2 linked regions of the Pseudophaeobacter arcticus DSM 23566 genome follow. The protein of the gene in region 1 interacts with the protein of each later gene in a pairwise test. Links are inferred from orthologs where the notes say so. Each region holds a gene or a part of one and is shown in the gene's direction. Other genes may lie near its edges. The genes, in order: recO and recR.

Region 1 (8,483 bases):
GGGGCGCGAAGGCCCGGATCACCAACCTATCTTTACCATTGCTGTTCGGCTCGAAGATGGCACCGAAGAGCGCGCAGTTGCGGGCTCAAAACGTCTCGCAGAACAGGCCGCAGCCAAGGCGCTCTTGGCACGTTTGGAGCAATCAACATGACAACACGCGCCGGGTTCGTCGCCCTGATCGGAGAGCCCAACGCGGGCAAATCCACTCTTCTCAACCGGATGGTCGGGGCCAAGGTCTCGATTGTCACCCATAAGGTCCAGACCACCCGCGCCCGGGTGCGCGGCGTTGCGATGGAAGGCGAGAGCCAGATTGTTTTTGTCGACACCCCCGGCCTGTTTCAGCCCCGCCGCCGTCTGGATCGCGCCATGGTCGCCGCGGCCTGGGGCGGCGCTGCCGATGCTGAAATTGTGCTGCTGCTGGTCGAGGCCCACCGTGGCATCACCGAAGGCGTGGAGCGCATTCTCGAAGGTCTCGCGGATGTGGCCCAGGGCCGGACCGTGGCCCTGGTGATCAACAAGATCGACCGGGTGCAATCCGAGGTGCTGCTTGGCCTTACCAAGGGCCTGAACGATCGCTTTGATTTTGCCGAAACCTTTTTGATCTCTGCCGAGCGTGGCCACGGGGTCGAGGTGCTGCGCAGCTGGCTGGCCAAGACGCTCCCCGAAGGTCCCTGGCTGTATCCCGAAGACCAGATCGCCGACCTGCCAATGCGGATGATCGCAGCAGAAATCACCCGTGAAAAGCTGACCCTGCGTTTGCACCAGGAGCTGCCCTACCAGATGACGGTCGAGACCGAAAACTGGGAAGAGCGCAAAGATGGCTCCGCCAAGATCGACCAGGTGATCTATGTGGTTCGCGATGGTCACAAAGGCATCGTTCTGGGCAAGCGCGGCGAAACCATCAAGGCGGTTTCGCAGGCCTCCCGCGAAGAGCTGACTGAGTTCCTGGGCCGCAAGGTGCATCTGTTCCTGCAGGTCAAAGTGCGCCCCAACTGGCTGGAAGAGGCCGAGCGCTACTCGGAAATGGGACTGGACTTCAAAGACGGCAACTAGGCGGGGCGCGCTCTGCACAGGGCGCGTACCACCCTTCATCTTTCCCTAAATATCTCCGCCGGAGGCTCCGGCGGCTGCCACAGATGCGGCGGCCTGCGGCGGGGATCACACCAGAGGCCCCGCAATGCCCCGACTGACCGCCCGTTTCTGGGTTGATGCCTATCTTGCACGTCTGCGGTTTCAGGAGATCCCTGGATTTGTCACTGCCCATGGCGATGACACCGCAGGCGCGGTGCTGGTCAAACTGAACACTCTGGACGGGCAGGCGCAGTCGTTTCACCGCTCCTACGATCTGATGAGCGGCGCGCGCAAATGGATTGAACATGCCAGCGGCGTCGAGGCCGATGTTGACGCCGCGATCCGGCGGCAGCAGGAATTTGATCCGGATCTCTGGGTGATCGAGGTCGAGGACCGCGCCGGCCGTCATCTGCTGGATGAACCGGGGCTGGAATAAGCCCAGTTTTGAATAAACCCGGTCTTGAATAAATCCGGTCTGGGCGCCCATCTGTCAAAGGCGATGGCGGGGCTTGCTGTTGCTCTGCTGTTCGGGTCTGATGGCCTGGGCTGGATCCGTCGGGGCCGGATCGCGCAACCAGGGGAGAACAGCAGTGGAATGGCGTGATCATGGCATTTTACTGTCCAGCCGTCGCCATGGGGAAACGGCAGTGATCATTGATGTCTTTACCGAGGCCCATGGCCGCCACGCCGGTATTGTGCATGGCGGTGCCAGCCGCAAAAAGGCGCCGGTGCTGCAACCGGGGGCGCAGCTGGATCTGTTGTGGCGGGCCCGGCTGGAGGATCACCTGGGCAGCTATCAGGCCGAACCGCTGCGCAGCCGTGCGGCTGCGGCCTTTTCTGGTCGTATGGCGCTGGCGGGGCTCAATGCGGTGACGGCTCTGTTGGGGTTTTGCCTGCCCGAGCGCGAAGCCTACCCGGACCTTTACAAACAGTCCGAGCAATTGCTGGATCTTCTGGAGCAGGCCGAGCTCTGGCCCCTGGCCTATCTGCGCTGGGAAATGGCCCTGCTCAAGGAGATGGGGTTTGGGCTTGATCTCAGCGCCTGCGCGGTGTCCGGGCGCAATGAGGATCTGGCCTATATCTCGCCAAGGACGGGGCGGGCGGTGTCTGTGCAGGAGGCCGGGCAATGGGTCGACCGCCTGTTGCCGCTGCCGCCGGTCCTGCGCGGGATAGGCAATGCCGCGGATCATGAGGTGGCGCAGGGGCTGCAGACCACCGGGTTTTTTCTGTCAGAGCGGCTGGCGCCCAGTCTGGGGAACCAACCGCTGCCCCAGGCCCGCAGCAGGTTTATTGACGCATTCATGCGCCGATTGCCGGGCAGTTGAAGCTTTATAGGCGCGCCAGGTCAGGAAACGGCGCTGCTGGGCGGGGCCACCCCTAGCCCGGCTCTCTTCTTGTCGACTGCCGGGGTTATTCCGGCTGTGTTGCCCCTGTGATCAGGTCCACAATCCGGGTGGCAATTGCATCGCTTCCCTTGACCGAGGGGTGGATCATATCAAAGGCGTGGTAGCTGCGATCCCCATGCGGCACCAGATCGGCCAGAGACAGGAAATAGACGCCGTCGTCACGGGCCGCCATCCGGGCTGCGCGCCGATCCAGCTCTTCGCCTTCGTCCTTGCAGTATTCAATGGGAGAGCCGAGTCCGGGGCTGCGCAGATAGCCGGTGTAGATCACCTTTGCCCCCTTGTTGCGCAACCGGGTCACAAGGTCAGGAATTGCGCCGCTGCTGCCATCCCCGGAGGCCAGCCGGTCCATCTTGCGCCGACATGCGGTGCAGCCACAGCCCAGCCACAGATCATTGCCGCCGCCATTCAGCACCACCCAGTCCCAATCGCCTGCACCCTTGGGCATTTGTTTGGGAATACTCAATCCGGCTGCCCCACTGACGGGCAGGCGATAGATCATTCGTGCCGCAGAAACCGAGCGATCCGTGACCTCGACCTGCAGACGTTTCTCCATCACGTCTGAGACCGCGCGCTGGGACGTGCCATTCCAGGCCATCAGCGAATCGCCCATCACCAGAACCCCGCTTTTGGGGTTCTGGGGCGCGCGCTCACCACAGCCGGAAAGGGCAAGCATGGCACAGAAAATATAGAATAACCGAGACAGAAATTGAGGCATGGGCACGGGGCTCACTTGGGTTGGAACTGAGGTTCTGAATGCAATCGCACCGGGTGTCGTTAACCAATAAAAAGCATCAAGGCAGAGGGTAAGGCAAAGCCGGGGCATTTTGGGGGCAGCAGGCCTGATGTGGAGATCGCGTCGAAGAGGCGCCAGGAACAAAAATGCCCGACCAATGGCCGGGCATTTTCAGGGGTCTTGCAGCAAAGGGGTCAGGCCAGCAGGCGGCGCGCAATGACCTGTGCCTGAATTTCCGCAGCCCCTTCAAAGATATTCAGGATCCGTGCATCACAGAGCACCCGGCTGATTTTATACTCCAGCGCAAAACCATTGCCGCCATGGATCTGCAGGCCGTTGTCGGCGGCGGCCCAGGCAACACGGGCGCCCAGCAGTTTTGCCATGCCGGCTTCCAGATCGCAGCGATGGCCGTGATCCTTTTCCCAGGCGGAAAAATAGGTCAGCTGACGCGCGACCATGATCTCGACCGCCATCATCGCCAGCTTGCCAGAGACGCGGGGGAAGTTGATCAGGCTCTTGCCGAACTGTTTGCGGTCCTGGGCGTATTGCATGGCGATATCCAGCGCCGACTGGGCCACGCCGATGGCGCGGGCCGCCGTCTGGATCCGGGCGCTCTCAAAGGTCTCCATCAGCTGTTTAAAGCCCTTGCCTTCGACACCGCCCAGCAGGTTTGCCTGTTTCACGGCAAATCCGTCAAAGGCCAGTTCGTATTCTTTCATGCCGCGATAGCCCAGAACTTCGATCTCGCCGCCAGTCATGCCGGGGGTGGGGAAGGGCTCCGCATCGGTGCCGGGGGTTTTTTCCGCCAGGAACATCGACAGGCCTCGGTGATCGGTGGTGTCGGGGTCGGTGCGCGCCAGCAGGGTCATCACATGGGTGCGGGCCGCATGGGTGATCCAGGTCTTGTTGCCGGTGACCTCATAGTCGCCCGCCGCGTTTTTCACCGCACGGGTGCGCAACGAGCCAAGGTCGGAACCGGTGTTTGGCTCGGTGAAAACAGCCGTCGGCAGGATCTCGGCGCTGGCGATCTTGGGCAGCCACTGCTCTTTCTGCTCATCCGTGCCACCACAAAGGATCAGCTCAGCAGCGATTTCCGAGCGGGTGGCAAGAGAGCCCACACCGATGTAGCCACGCGACAGCTCTTCGGAGACCACAACCATCGAGGCCTTGGAGAGGCCAAAGCCGCCAAATTCTTCCGGGATGGTCAGGCCAAAGACGCCCATCTCGGCCAGCTCTTCGATGACCTCCATCGGGATCAGCTCATCCTTCAGGTGCCAGTCGTGGGCGTGGGGCTCGACCTTGTCCGAGGCATAGCGGCGGAACTGATCGCGGATCATTTCCAGCTCTTCTTCCAGACCCGAGGCGCCAAACATGGTGGCCCCGGCCTGCTCTTGCATCATTTCGGCCAGACGGCTGCGTGCGGCCTGGGTATTGCCAGCCTCGGTGAGGGTCACAACAGCCTCGGTGCGCAGTGCGGTCCAGGCCTCCTGACCAAGGCCAAGATCCTGAAGGCGCAGAATTTCACCCTGGTTCATCTGGATGCCGCCCTGAACCTGCGCCAGATATTCGCCAAAGGCGATCTGGTGGATCAGCTGTTCCATCTCGCCAAAGGCGCCATCGCTTTGCAGTTTGTCGGCCCAGTGCTGCATCTGGCGCAGCGAGTAGACATAGGTGGCAAGCCAGGACAGCCCGTGCGCGGCGGTCTGGTTTTCTTCGATCAGCTGGCCCGAAACACGGCCCTCTTGGGTGACCAGATTGCGCACCGCAGTCCGGGCGGCCTCCAGGGTCGCTTCGAGGGGAGCAATTGCTGCGCCGGTGAGTGTCAGCAGATCGGGGAGCACAATCGGTTTCATTTGCAGGTCCTGTCCGTCATGAGCCATTGAATCACGTCCTTCTTTGGTCGCTAAGGTGGTAAATCACTTTGCAGGTGCAGCGCAACAAAAATACGCCGCACTGCGGCAAAATGATAAAAAGTTGCGTGACGGAAATTTACGCTGCACCGTGGTTCTCTCTGCGCCAATGGGATGATAGGGCAGGGGCATGGACCAGTTTTTCTCGCTTCTCTCTGCCACTGATTTGGCCTTTGCCTTTGCTATTGCCCTGCTTGCAGGCACGGTAAAGGGCATGGTGGGTTTTGCCCTGCCGATGATTCTGGTCTCGGGGTTGAGCCTGTTTATCGCACCCGAGCTGGCGCTGGCGGGGCTGATCCTGCCAACCCTGGTGACCAACTGGATGCAGGCGTTGCGACAGGGGGGCGGGGCGGCCTTTGCCTCGCTGCAACGGTTTCGCCTGTTCCTGCTGGCCGGGCTGGTCTTTTTGCTGCTCAGCGCCCAGATGGTACGGGTGCTGCCACAGCAGGTGATGTTCCTGGCCATTGGTGCGCCGGTGACCCTGTTTGTATTATTGCAGCTGTTGGGGGTGCCCCTGACCCTGGCCAAGCCGACACCACGGGTTGAGGTCATGGTTGGCGCCTTTGCCGGGTTGATCGGCGGTGTTTCCGGCGTCTGGGGGCCACCCACGGTGGCCTATCTGACGGCGCTGGGAACCGAAAAAAGCGAACAGATCCGGGTGCAGGGGGTGATCTACGGCATGGGCGCCTTTGCCCTGTTGTTTGCCCATATGGGGTCGGGTGTGATGCGCATCGAGACCCTGCCGTTTTCGATCCTGCTGATTGTCCCGGCAGTGCTGGGCATGTGGATTGGCGGCATGTTGCATGACCGCATTGATCAAAGAGTTTTTAAGCAAGCCACGTTAATTGTTCTGCTTCTGGCCGGGCTCAATCTGTTGCGTCGCGGGTTGATGTTGTAGGCTGGCCGTGTTGGCCGACAGGCCGGTCTGGCAGGCAGGGGTAACCAAGGAACACTAAAAGCGCAATGCAGCGGATGAATGCAGAACGACTGGCTTCGGGCACAATCCTGATTGCCGTGTTGGTGCTGGGCCTGAAACTGGTGGCCTGGTGGCTGACGGATTCGGTGGCACTGCTGTCGGACGCGCTGGAGTCGTTTGTCAATGTTGGCGGTGCGGTGATGGCCTGGATGGCGGTGCACTACGCCAAAAAGCCCGCAGATGTCGGCCATCCCTTTGGCCACTATAAGGCCGAGTATTTCTCGGCTGTTCTCGAAGGTATCATGATCATCATCGCAGCGCTGCTGATTGTTCAGCAGTCGGTGCAGGCGCTCGGCAATCTAAGCGAGACGGCAGAGTGGGGCCGCGCCGGGCTGCTGGTCAACGGGGCTGCCCTGGTGTTGAACCTGCTTTGGGCGCGGCTGCTGATCACCCGGGGCGGGGCGCTCAACTCTCCGGCGCTGATCGCCGGCGGGCGCCACCTGATGAGCGATGTCTGGACCTCGGTTGGGGTTTTATTCGGGCTGGTGCTGGCGATGGTGACCGGATGGGCCATATTAGACCCGCTTTTGGCGCTCTTGGTGGCGGTAAATATCCTGCGCGAAGGCTACGGCGTTGTTGCCTCCTCGGTGAATGGGTTGATGGATTCCGCCGCCCCCGAGGAAGAGCGGGCCCGGATCGAAGAGGTGTTGCATCACGCGGCTGCGGGGGCTTTGCAGGTGCATGGGCTGAAAACCCGCCGTGCCGGTGTCGCCCTGTTTGTCGAATGCCACATGGTGGTGGAGGGCACGATGACGGTGCAGGCCTCTCACACGATCTGTGACCGCATCGAAGAGCGCATCCAGACCAGCTTTCCAGAGGCGCAGGTCACCATTCACGTGGAACCCGAACATAAGCTGGAACCATCGGGCATCGCCCCGGTGTAGGGCGGCCTGTGAAGCGTTTGCATTTTGCCGCGCGCTCCCGTTTAACCGCCCCATAGAGAGTGGCAGTCACGGGAGTTGGGCGCGATGGCGATGGAATGGGACAGGTTGTTGAATGCGGGGCGTCTGTGCCGCCCGGAGTATACCGAGGACCCTGGCCGTCCGGCCTATGTGCAGGACTATGATCGCATCCTGTTCTCAGAGCCTTTTCGTCGGTTGGCGCAAAAGACCCAGGTGCATCCGCTCTATGAGCATGACCATGTGCACCACCGGATGATCCACTCGCTGGAGACAGCCAGTGCCGGGCGCTCGCTAGGTGTGCTGGCGGGGCAGGCGATGCTGGAGCAGGGCCATATCACCGAGGCGCAGCGCGAGGTGATTGCCGGCACGGTTCAGGCGGCCTGTCTGGTGCATGACATCGGCAATCCGCCCTTTGGTCATTCCGGCGAGGACAGCATTGGCCAGTGGTTTGCGACGCAGTTTCAGACGGGGAACGGCGTTGCCAGAGCGGTGCCAGCGGCCCGGCAGGCGGAGTTTGAGGCCTTTGAGGGCAATGCCCAGGGCTTTCGCATCGCGGCGGCCCTGGAAATGGCGCGGCGCGACGGCGGCATGCGCCTGTCCTATGCGACCCTTGCGGCATTTATGAAATACCCCTGCACCGCCGAGGCACAGAAACTGGCGCGGCAGGGCAGCAACGGGAGCTATGTGGGGCTCAAGAAATTTGGTGTCTTTGGGTCAGAGGCGGCATTGTTTGCCGAGGTGGCCGAGGCAACAGGGCTGCGCAGTGACGGCGCCGGGCCGGGCAAATACTGGCGGCGCCACCCGCTGGCCTTCCTTGTCGAAGCGGCGGATGACATCTGCTATCGGATCCTGGATCTGGAAGACGCCGCCACGGTGGGCGATCTCGGCACCGGCCAGGTCATCGACTGTCTGGAAATGATTGCAGGTAAGCCGAACCGGGCGGATGACGCGGCGATGACAGCGCGCGAAATTGTGGCGATGCGCCGGGCCAGCGCCATCCATCAGGCGATCATAGCTGCGGTTGCCGCCTTTATGGACAATTACGATGCCATTATGGCTGGTGAGTTCAACGAAGGTCTGATGGAGGTCTCCTCAAAGGCGGAGGCCTTTGACCAGATGAAAGAGATTTCAAACGCACGGATCTTTACGGCGCGGCGCAAGACCGAGCTGGAGATTGCCGGGCGTCAGGTGATCTTTGCGGTGCTGGAGCATTTTCACGGGCTTTATGGCGATCTGCGCGCCTGTGATTGGGATGTGGAGAGGTTTCTGGCCGACCATGGGTATTGGGCCAAATTGGTGCGGGCGGTAGATCTGGACCTGCGCGGCATTACGGACGAATATTCGGCGATGCATAGCCTGGCGGATTTTGTCTCCGGCATGACCGACCGCTATGCGGTGAAGGTGCGGGACATGGTGGCAGGGCGGATCTGAAACCGCCTCCAAATCAGAGTATTCAGACCCAAAAAAACCCGGCCAGTGGCCGGG
Region 2 (8,283 bases), 960 kb from region 1 along the record:
CTGAAATGGCGGTGATCCGGCTCACCCATGTGGCCGACCTGCCCAGCCCGGAAGAGCTGATCCGCAAATTGCAGGACAGCCCTCCGCCGCCCCCGAACGGACCCGGCGGCGGCATGGGCGCGGGTGGCTATGGCACCGCCTCTGCTCCAATGCAGGGCATGGCACCACCTGCGTCAGGTGGCGGTGCGCCGGGCGGAGGACCCACCATGGTATCCGGTGGCGCGCCGGTTGCGCAGGGCGGCAATGGCACCGCAACAGCGCTGGCACCAGAGACCCTTCAGGCCCTCGCCCGTTATCCAAGTTTTGAACATGTGGTCGACCTGATCCGTCAGCGACGCGACGGGTTGCTGCTGGAATATGTAAAGACCTATCTGCGCTTGGTCTCTTACCAGCCGGGACGCATTGCCATCCAGCCAACGGCGGACGCGCCCAAGGATCTGGCGGCCAGATTGGGGCAACAGCTGCAAAACTGGACCCAGGCCCGCTGGATCATCTCGCTGGAAAACGACGGCGGTGGCGACACCATCACCGAGCTGGAAAACGCCGCCGAAAATGCCCTGCGTGCCAAGGCCAGCGAACACCCGCTGGTGCAGGCCGTGCTGGCGAGCTTTCCCAAGGCCAAGATCACCCGCATCCGCACCGCACAGGAGCTCGCCGCTGAAGTCGAAGCCGAGGCCCTGCCAGAGGTGGAAGACGAATGGGATCCCTTTGAAGAAGACTAACCCTGTCTGCCACCTCCTGCCGCAGCGCAGATCTACGCTACGGCAAGGGCAGGCCTGGTGAATGCCCCAAAATGCGTCAGTTTTTCAGCAGCTCAGCGGTTGAAACAACCCGCGCATAGCTCATGGCTAAGGGCGCCATAAAGGCCGCATGAACCTGCTGGGCGCTCAGCTCAACGCCGCCAAACGCCATGGCCCGTGCGGCACAGGCATCTTCTGCCAGGGTGATGTCAAAGCCAAGATCACGCCCCGCCCGTGCTGTGGCATCAATGCACATCTGGCTCATGGCGCCACAGAGGGTCAGTGCCTCAATCCCGGCCTCTTGCAACAGGTCCGACAGGCCCGTGTCGAGAAAACTATTGGGCCGCGCCTTGGTCAAAATCGGCTCATCTGCGGTGGGGGCAACCGCGCTGTGAATTTCTGCCCCGCGGCTGCCCGGACGAAAGAACGGAGCCTCAGCCGAAGGGTTTTCATGGCGAATATGAACCACCATCTGGCCAGCCTCACGCGCTGCGGCAAGCAGAGACGCGGCATTTTCAGCCGCCTGCTCCATCGCATGCAGCTCCCAGTCCCCGCCTGGGAAATAGTCGTTCTGAATGTCCACCAACAACAATGCAGTCTTGCTCATCTTGAGCCTCCTTTTGATATCATGACCTCAGTAATGCCAGGGCTTGACTGCAGAACACATTGGCGCGTACGACAATAGATATGCAGGAACGGCCAAATATCTCACTTGCGCTGGTTGATTATCCCGGGGTGCAGAAATCCGCGCTTTGGGGGCTGGCGGATCTGTTTTCACTGGTGCCGCGCCTGGCCCCGGATGTGCCAGGGCCAGAAATCACCCTGGTGACCGCCGCGACCCCACCCGACAGGGACTTCACAGCCTTTGTGTTTCCGCCATCTCTGGAGCAGCAGCGGGGCACCCCGGGCGACCCGCTTGCCGACTGGGCGCACTCCCAGCACCGCAGAGGGGCGATTGCCTGTTCGGTCTGCGCCGGCGCCTTTTGGCTGGGGGCCGCAGGCCTGTTGCAGGGACGCCCCGCCACCACCCACTGGGCATTGGAGCAGGAATTTCAGACCAGGTTTCCACAGGTGGACCTGCAGGCAGAAGAGATCCTGATTGATGATCACGATGTGATCACCGCCGGCGGGCTTATGGCCTGGCTGGATCTGGGCCTTCACCTCGTCGGGCTATGGTACGGGCCAGGCATGGTGTCAAAACTGTCGCGGCATCTTCTGGTCGACCCGGCGGGGCGGGCGCAGCGGCATTACTCCAGCTTTCGCCCCAACCGCAGCCATGGCAACAGCGGCATCCTGAAGGCCCAGCGCCACATGGAGCAACATCTTGCCACGCCCCTGGCCAGCGCCGACCTGGCACAGGTTGCCGGCATGAGCCTGCGCAGTTTCAGCCGCCATTTTGACCGCGCCACCGGCTATACGCCAGCGGCATATCTTCAAAGTCTGCGCATTGAAAAGGCCCGCAACCGGCTGGAGCAAAGCACAGCCACGGTTGCAGAGATTTCCTGGGCCGTCGGCTATGCGGATCTGCCTGCCTTTTCGCGCGCCTTCAAATCGGTCACGGGCCTCACCCCCGGCGCCTATCGCGACCGGTTTCGCATCGCGCCACAGTCTCGCAAGCCATAGATCGAGAGCTTACCCTTGTGCGCGTGGCCCTGGCTTCGTATTTAGAACCCAACAGAACTTTTAGGAGAGATCCAATGCTCAAAGGCCTCGGCGGTCTTGGCGACATGGCCAAGATGATGAAATCGGCACAGGAACTGCAGACCAAAATGGCAGAGATGCAGGAAGAGCTGCACAATGTCATGGTGGTTGGCGAAGCAGGGGCCGGCTTGGTCAAGGCCACGGCCTCGGCCAAGGGGGAGCTGAAAGAGCTCGACATTGATCCGTCGATCTTTTCCGGTGATGACAAGGAAGTTGTCGAGGACCTGATCCTGGCGGCGATCAAGGATGCCCAGTCCAAGGCGGCGCTGAAGGCACAGGAAGAAATGAAAAACCTGACCGAGAGCATGGGCCTGCCCAAGGATATCAAGCTGCCTTTCTAACAGCGCAGCACATGATCGAACCTGAAAAGGCGCCCCCAAGGGGGCGCCTTTTTATGTGTCTGCAGCTTTGGCTCTTTGGTCTTTCGCCAATGCCAAAAGAAAAACGCGGCCCCCAAAAGGAGACCGCGTTTTCAGAATTCTGGCTCGGAAAAGGCTTACGCCAGTTCGAGGTTCACAGCGGACTCACGACCGTCGCGGCCGGGTTCGATGTCAAAAGTCACTTTCTGGTTGTCGGCCAGACCGGTCAGACCGGAACGCTCAACAGCAGAAATGTGAACAAATACGTCTTTGCTGCCGCCATCGGGTGCAATGAAGCCGAAGCCTTTGGTCGAGTTAAACCATTTTACGGTGCCTGAAGCCATGTCCGTAATCTCCTATTAAATGCTGCCCGCGTTGGTGCGGCAGCCCGGCGTGGTAGGTCTGGATCGAAGACTGAACGCCGTAAACGGGAGACAGTGGGTCGAAAAAGAAAAACGTTAGCAGTGCCTATATGCGCGGAGGTTGATTTTTTTTCAAGGGTGAATATACGTTCAAGGCTGGTTAGCACCTATGCAAACAGACAGGGGAGGTGGTCAGGGGCAGCCCCCATCGCGCCGAAACCCCAGAAAATCAGCGTTTGCGCCCAGCCCGCTGCATTCTGCCCTGCCCCGTCGCTGTTCATTCACCAACCCGCCCGCAGCCAATGGTGCCCAGGTTTTTTTTGGCCTTTGACGCAAATAGCGGGAAACTGCCTGGCTGAAACACATGATGCCAGGGCTTTTAGGGGTTTTTCGGGGCCTGGCCGCCCCCCGTCGCCAGCTTGATTCGAAATCCTGTTTCGGCAAATTGCCCACCCCGCCCCTGGTGGACGAGGCCGGCCCCGGAAACAAAGCCCAGGCAGTTGGGCCATGGGCCTTGCAGCGCCCGGGTGCTTTGCGCCTATATGTACCAATCGCAAAGGACCCAAGACATGAACGACGACAGCATCAGCGAGATCGAGCATTTGATTGCCCTGATGGCAAAACTCCCCGGCATGGGGCCGCGTTCGGCCCGTCGGGCGGTGCTGCATCTTATCCGCAAACGGGCGCTGCTGCTTACCCCGCTTGCCGAAAGTCTGGGACAGGTGGCGACCAGTGCCCGCGAATGCCTGAACTGCGGCAATGTCGGCACCCGTGACATTTGCGGGATCTGCACCGATGAGAGGCGCGCCAATGGAGAGATCTGCGTGGTCGAAACCGTCTCGGATCTTTGGGCGATGGAGCGGGCCGCGAGCTTTAAGGGCCGGTATCACGTGTTGGGCGGCACCCTGTCAGCGCTGGATGCCATTGGCCCCGAAGACCTGCGCATCCCGCGACTGGTGGACCGGGTCGCCAGCGAAGGGGTGCGCGAGGTCATTTTGGCACTCAACGCCACCATCGACGGCCAGACCACAGCCCATTACATCGCCGACCAGCTGGAGGATCAGGTGCAGCTCACCACGCTGGCACAGGGCGTACCAATTGGCGGTGAGCTGGACTACCTGGATGACGGTACAATCATTGCCGCTCTCAAAGCCCGCAAACAGCTCTGAGGTCAAAATCGCGACGACAATTACCGATGTGACTGGTTGCCTCCGCCTCCTCCGTCCGCTTCCTCCGGCAGGCGACCCTGTCTGGGCATCAGCCGTAAAACTGCCGTAAGGCCTGCGTCACCAGGTCCAGCCCTGCGTCGCTGACATCACGGTGCAACACCAATCGGATCGGCCCCGTTTCACCGGCGCCAATTACCACGCCGCTCTCGGCCAAATGCGCCTGAAGGTCGGTGTTTCGCCCGTCGCCGGGGGTAAAGAACACCATGTTGCTGGCCTGGGTTACCGCGCCACATTCCAGGCTCCGAAGGGTTGCAGCCAGCGCTGCGGCCCTCGCGTGGTCTTCGCTCAGACGGGCAACATTGTGGTCCAGCGCATAAAGCCCCGCAGCCGCCAATAGACCAGACTGCCGCATGCCACCGCCCAGCATCTTGCGCCAGCGGCGCGCCTTGCGGATCAGATCCCTGGGGCCCACCAGAACCGACCCCGCCGGCGTGCCAAGACCTTTGGAGAGGCAAATCGAAATGGTGTCAGGGATCCGCGCCAGATCCTGCTCTGCACATCCCAGTTCCGCGATCGCGTTAAAAAACCGGGCCCCGTCCAGATGAACCGCCAGCCCGGCCTGGCGCGCAGTGTCGGCGGCGGCTTGGGTCTGCGCCAACGAGACAGCCTGGCCGTTATGGGTGTTCTCCAGCGACAGCAACCGGCTGATTGCCATGTGGCTGTCATCGGGCTTTATCGCAGCGCCAATTGCATCCGGGTGCAAACTGCCATCCGCCTGGATCGGCAGCGGGCAAAGCGCAATACCGCCCAGCACCGAAGCCCCGGCGGCCTCGTATTTGTTCACATGGTAGTCAACGCCCACCAGGATCTCTTCACCGCGGCCACAATGGGCCAGCAGCGCTACCAGATTGCTTTGGGTTCCGGTGGGCAGCAATAGCCCTGCCTCTTTGCCCAGACGTTCGGCAAGCAGGGCCTCAAGCCGGTTGACGGACGGATCCTCGCCATAGACATCATCGCCAAGATCCGCCGCTGCAATTGCAGCCATCATGCCTGCATCGGGCCGGGTCACTGTATCGCTGCGCAAATCACACAGCGGCTGATTGCGCCCCAAACCGGGGGACGTGCCTGCATATTGGTTCACCTTGCGCTCTCCTGTAACTGGTCAGTGTGAAACTAGGGGCGGGCAGGCGCAAAAACAAAGAGATTATTGTTTCGGTCACAATGATCCCCCACAGGCGCAAGACATGCAAATCAGACATGCCAAAAAGGCCACACCCGGCGGGCATGGCCTTTGAAAGTCTATGTATCAGGGTAGATGATATTAGCCGCGTGGGTCGTCCGAATTGTCTTCGTCGTCCTCGTCATCCGCATCGGGAAGGTTAAAGAAACTATCCGCATCCGCCATCGGATTATTTGAGGGACGTTCATTGCCGCCACCCAGGGTAAAGCTTTCGAGACCTTCGATCCCGGCAGGCATCTTGGGCTCTGAATCCATACCCAGAGACTGCTCGGTGGAGACCAGCTTGCGGCGCTCGTCATCGTTCATCACGCCGCCTTCGGCGGCCTTCTTCGCGGCGGCCTTTTGCACAATCGCGTCCAGTTCGGACTGCTTGCACAGACCCAGAGCAACCGGGTCAATTGGCTGCATGTTGGAAATGTTCCAGTGGGTGCGCTCGCGGATCGACTGGATCGTCGGCTTGGTGGTGCCAACCAGTTTGGCAATCTGAGCATCCGACAGTTCGGGGTGGAACTTTACCAGCCAGAGAATCGAATTGGGCCGGTCCTGGCGCTTGGACAGGGGCGTGTAGCGCGGGCCACGGCGTTTTTCTTCGCCTGCAGCTGCGGCGTTGAATTTAAGCTTCAGCTTGTACAGCGGGCTGGCCTCGGCCTTGTCGATTTCATCCTGGGTCAGCTGATTGTTGGTCACCGGGTCAAAGCCTTTGACACCCGTAGCGACATCCCCATCCGCAATGCCCTGAATTTCCAACTCGTGCATGCCGACGAAATCCGCAATCTGCTTGAAGCTGATCGTTGTATTGTCCACCAGCCACACGGCGGTTGCCTTGGCCATCAATGGTTTTGCCATGTGCTCATCTCCTAAACTGCACCTTGTCCCAACATACAACTTCCCCGCCGCCTGAATTAGGCTGCCCCGGTGATTTGGGGTCGGTTTCCATTGTCGGGGAACTTCAGTCCTATATAGTCGCGCTGTTTTCATAAGGAAAGAGGCGATGCGCAGGTTCTTGTTCGCAGCTATTTTGGCTCTCACCGGGGGATTTGCCCCTGCCGCCTGGGCAGATGGCGAAAAATCAGGTGAGTTCGACTATTACGTATTGGCGCTCAGCTGGTCGCCCAACTGGTGTGAGATCGAAGGCGACGCCAAGAGATCCGATCAATGTGACCCGCGCCATGACCATGGCTGGACCCTGCACGGGCTCTGGCCGCAGTTTCATCGCGGCTGGCCCACATATTGCAACACCCCAGAGGCCCCGCCCCGGCGCAGTGATACAGCACAAATGGCTGATATCATGGGAACTCCCGGTCTTGCCTGGCACCAATGGAAGAAACACGGCAGCTGCTCTGGCCTCAGCGCGCAGGCCTATCTGGACCTGTCGCGCGCGGCCTATGACAGCATCAACCGGCCAGCGATCTTTCGCAAGCTGGAGCGCCCTGTGACCCTGCCTGCGACATTGGTGGAGCAGGCGTTTTTGCAAGCCAACCCGCAGTTTGATGCCGACAGCGTCACCGTGACCTGCCGCGATCATCACATCCAAGAGGTCCGCCTGTGCCTGTCGCGCGATATGCAGCCGGTGCCCTGTGGGCGCGATGTAATCAAGGATTGTTCGCTAAAGGATGCCCTTTTTACACCAGTTCGGTGACAGGAGAATCGGACCGGTCGTCACCTTTGCCCTACTCAATCTGGCTGCCCCTTGCGGCGTCAGGGGCTTGCTGTTTGCCCGGCCTGGCGCGTTGGTTTCTTTTGTACCAAAGCTGATATCTCGCACGCGCGCCCCTGTGGCAGGCCTGTGACCTGGGCTTGTGAAGGCCGGTAAACTGGATGTGATCACGCTATGTGCTAGATCTTGGTAATATGGGTCCTGTGCCGCATTGGCGCGGCTTTGCGGCATTCTTGATCCGGGCCCTCATATGGGATGAACGGGAGCACGCACATGGCACATACAATCGGAAATCCGCTCAGCTGGCTGGCACAGCATCTGGGCTTAACCTCGGCGCATGTCTCGGATTCGGTGGCACACCTGGGCAGCGATGAGACCACCGCCCACCCCGAGGTAAATCACCTGGAAATGTCGGACCTGCGGGCTGCGCTGAAGGCTGGGGTCAAGGATTTTGCCGCCTGCCGCAGCGATGCGATGTTTCTGATCCTGTGCTACCCGTTGATCGGCCTTGGCCTGGTGATCATGAGCCTGCACGTCAACATGCTGCCACTGATCTTTCCGATGATCCTGGGCTTTGCCCTGCTGGGCCCTGCGGCCTCTGTCGGGCTGTATATCATGTCGGCGCGCCGGGCTGCCGGTTTCACCCCGCGCTGGGGCGATGCCTTTGAGGTGCTGCGCTCTCCGGCGCTGCTGTCGGTTCTGACCCTTGGGTTTTACCTTGCAGCGCTGTTCACGGCTTGGCTGATGGTGGCGAATGCGATCTACAACCACACCCTCGGTCCCGAGGCGCCAAGTTCTCTCAGCTCTTTCCTGCTTTCCATCGTGCAACAGCCCGAGGGCTGGCAAATGGTCTTTTGGGGCGGGCTGATTGGCGCAGTCTTTGCCATCACTGCCCTGGCGGTCAGCCTCGTCTCCTTTCCGCTGCTGCTAGAGCGCAATGTCGGCCTGCCCATTGCCGTCACCACCTCGGCCAGACTGGTGCGGAAGAACCCACGCGTGACCCTGACCTGGGGGGCCTTTGTGGCGCTGGCGATTTTCCTCGGCTCCCTGCCTGC

What was found.
Region 2: the proteins of recO (region 1) and recR interact in binary tests that used the Escherichia coli proteins (3 or more experiments, as listed by UniProt). The link is inferred for Pseudophaeobacter arcticus DSM 23566 from one-to-one orthologs.

Annotation. Positions count from the first base shown.
Region 1 is NZ_KI421507.1:4,178,927-4,187,409, forward strand. The notes cover bases 572-3,528. They hold recO (DNA repair protein RecO), read left to right. Parts: upstream 572-1,661; coding sequence 1,662-2,396; downstream 2,397-3,528. Other genes in these bases: era (GTPase Era), read left to right, coding at 572-1,053; ARCT_RS0124695 (DUF1491 family protein), read left to right, coding at 1,178-1,507; ARCT_RS0124710 (SGNH/GDSL hydrolase family protein), read right to left, coding at 2,482-3,150; ARCT_RS0124715 (acyl-CoA dehydrogenase family protein), read right to left, coding at 3,405-3,528. Also shown: rnc (ribonuclease III), read left to right, coding at 1-151; more of era, read left to right, coding at 148-571; more of ARCT_RS0124715, read right to left, coding at 3,529-5,090; ARCT_RS0124720 (sulfite exporter TauE/SafE family protein), read left to right, coding at 5,251-6,018; ARCT_RS0124725 (cation diffusion facilitator family transporter), read left to right, coding at 6,084-6,980; dgt (dGTP triphosphohydrolase), read left to right, coding at 7,071-8,429. UniProt on the Escherichia coli protein: Involved in DNA repair and RecF pathway recombination.
Region 2 is NZ_KI421507.1:3,221,148-3,229,430, forward strand. What follows is about bases 2,775-5,531. They hold recR (recombination mediator RecR), read left to right. Parts: upstream 2,775-3,731; coding sequence 3,732-4,331; downstream 4,332-5,531. Other genes in these bases: ARCT_RS0119920 (YbaB/EbfC family nucleoid-associated protein), read left to right, coding at 2,775-2,782; ARCT_RS0119925 (cold-shock protein), read right to left, coding at 2,938-3,144; ltaE (low-specificity L-threonine aldolase), read right to left, coding at 4,420-5,472. Outside these bases: ARCT_RS0119905 (DNA polymerase III subunit gamma/tau), read left to right, coding at 1-722; ARCT_RS0119910 (cysteine hydrolase family protein), read right to left, coding at 799-1,347; ARCT_RS0119915 (GlxA family transcriptional regulator), read left to right, coding at 1,428-2,363; more of ARCT_RS0119920, read left to right, coding at 2,438-2,774; ARCT_RS0119945 (DUF1013 domain-containing protein), read right to left, coding at 5,653-6,417; ARCT_RS0119950 (ribonuclease T2 family protein), read left to right, coding at 6,563-7,210; ARCT_RS0119955 (DUF2189 domain-containing protein), read left to right, coding at 7,502-8,283. UniProt on the Escherichia coli protein: May play a role in DNA repair. It seems to be involved in an RecBC-independent recombinational process of DNA repair. It may act with RecF and RecO.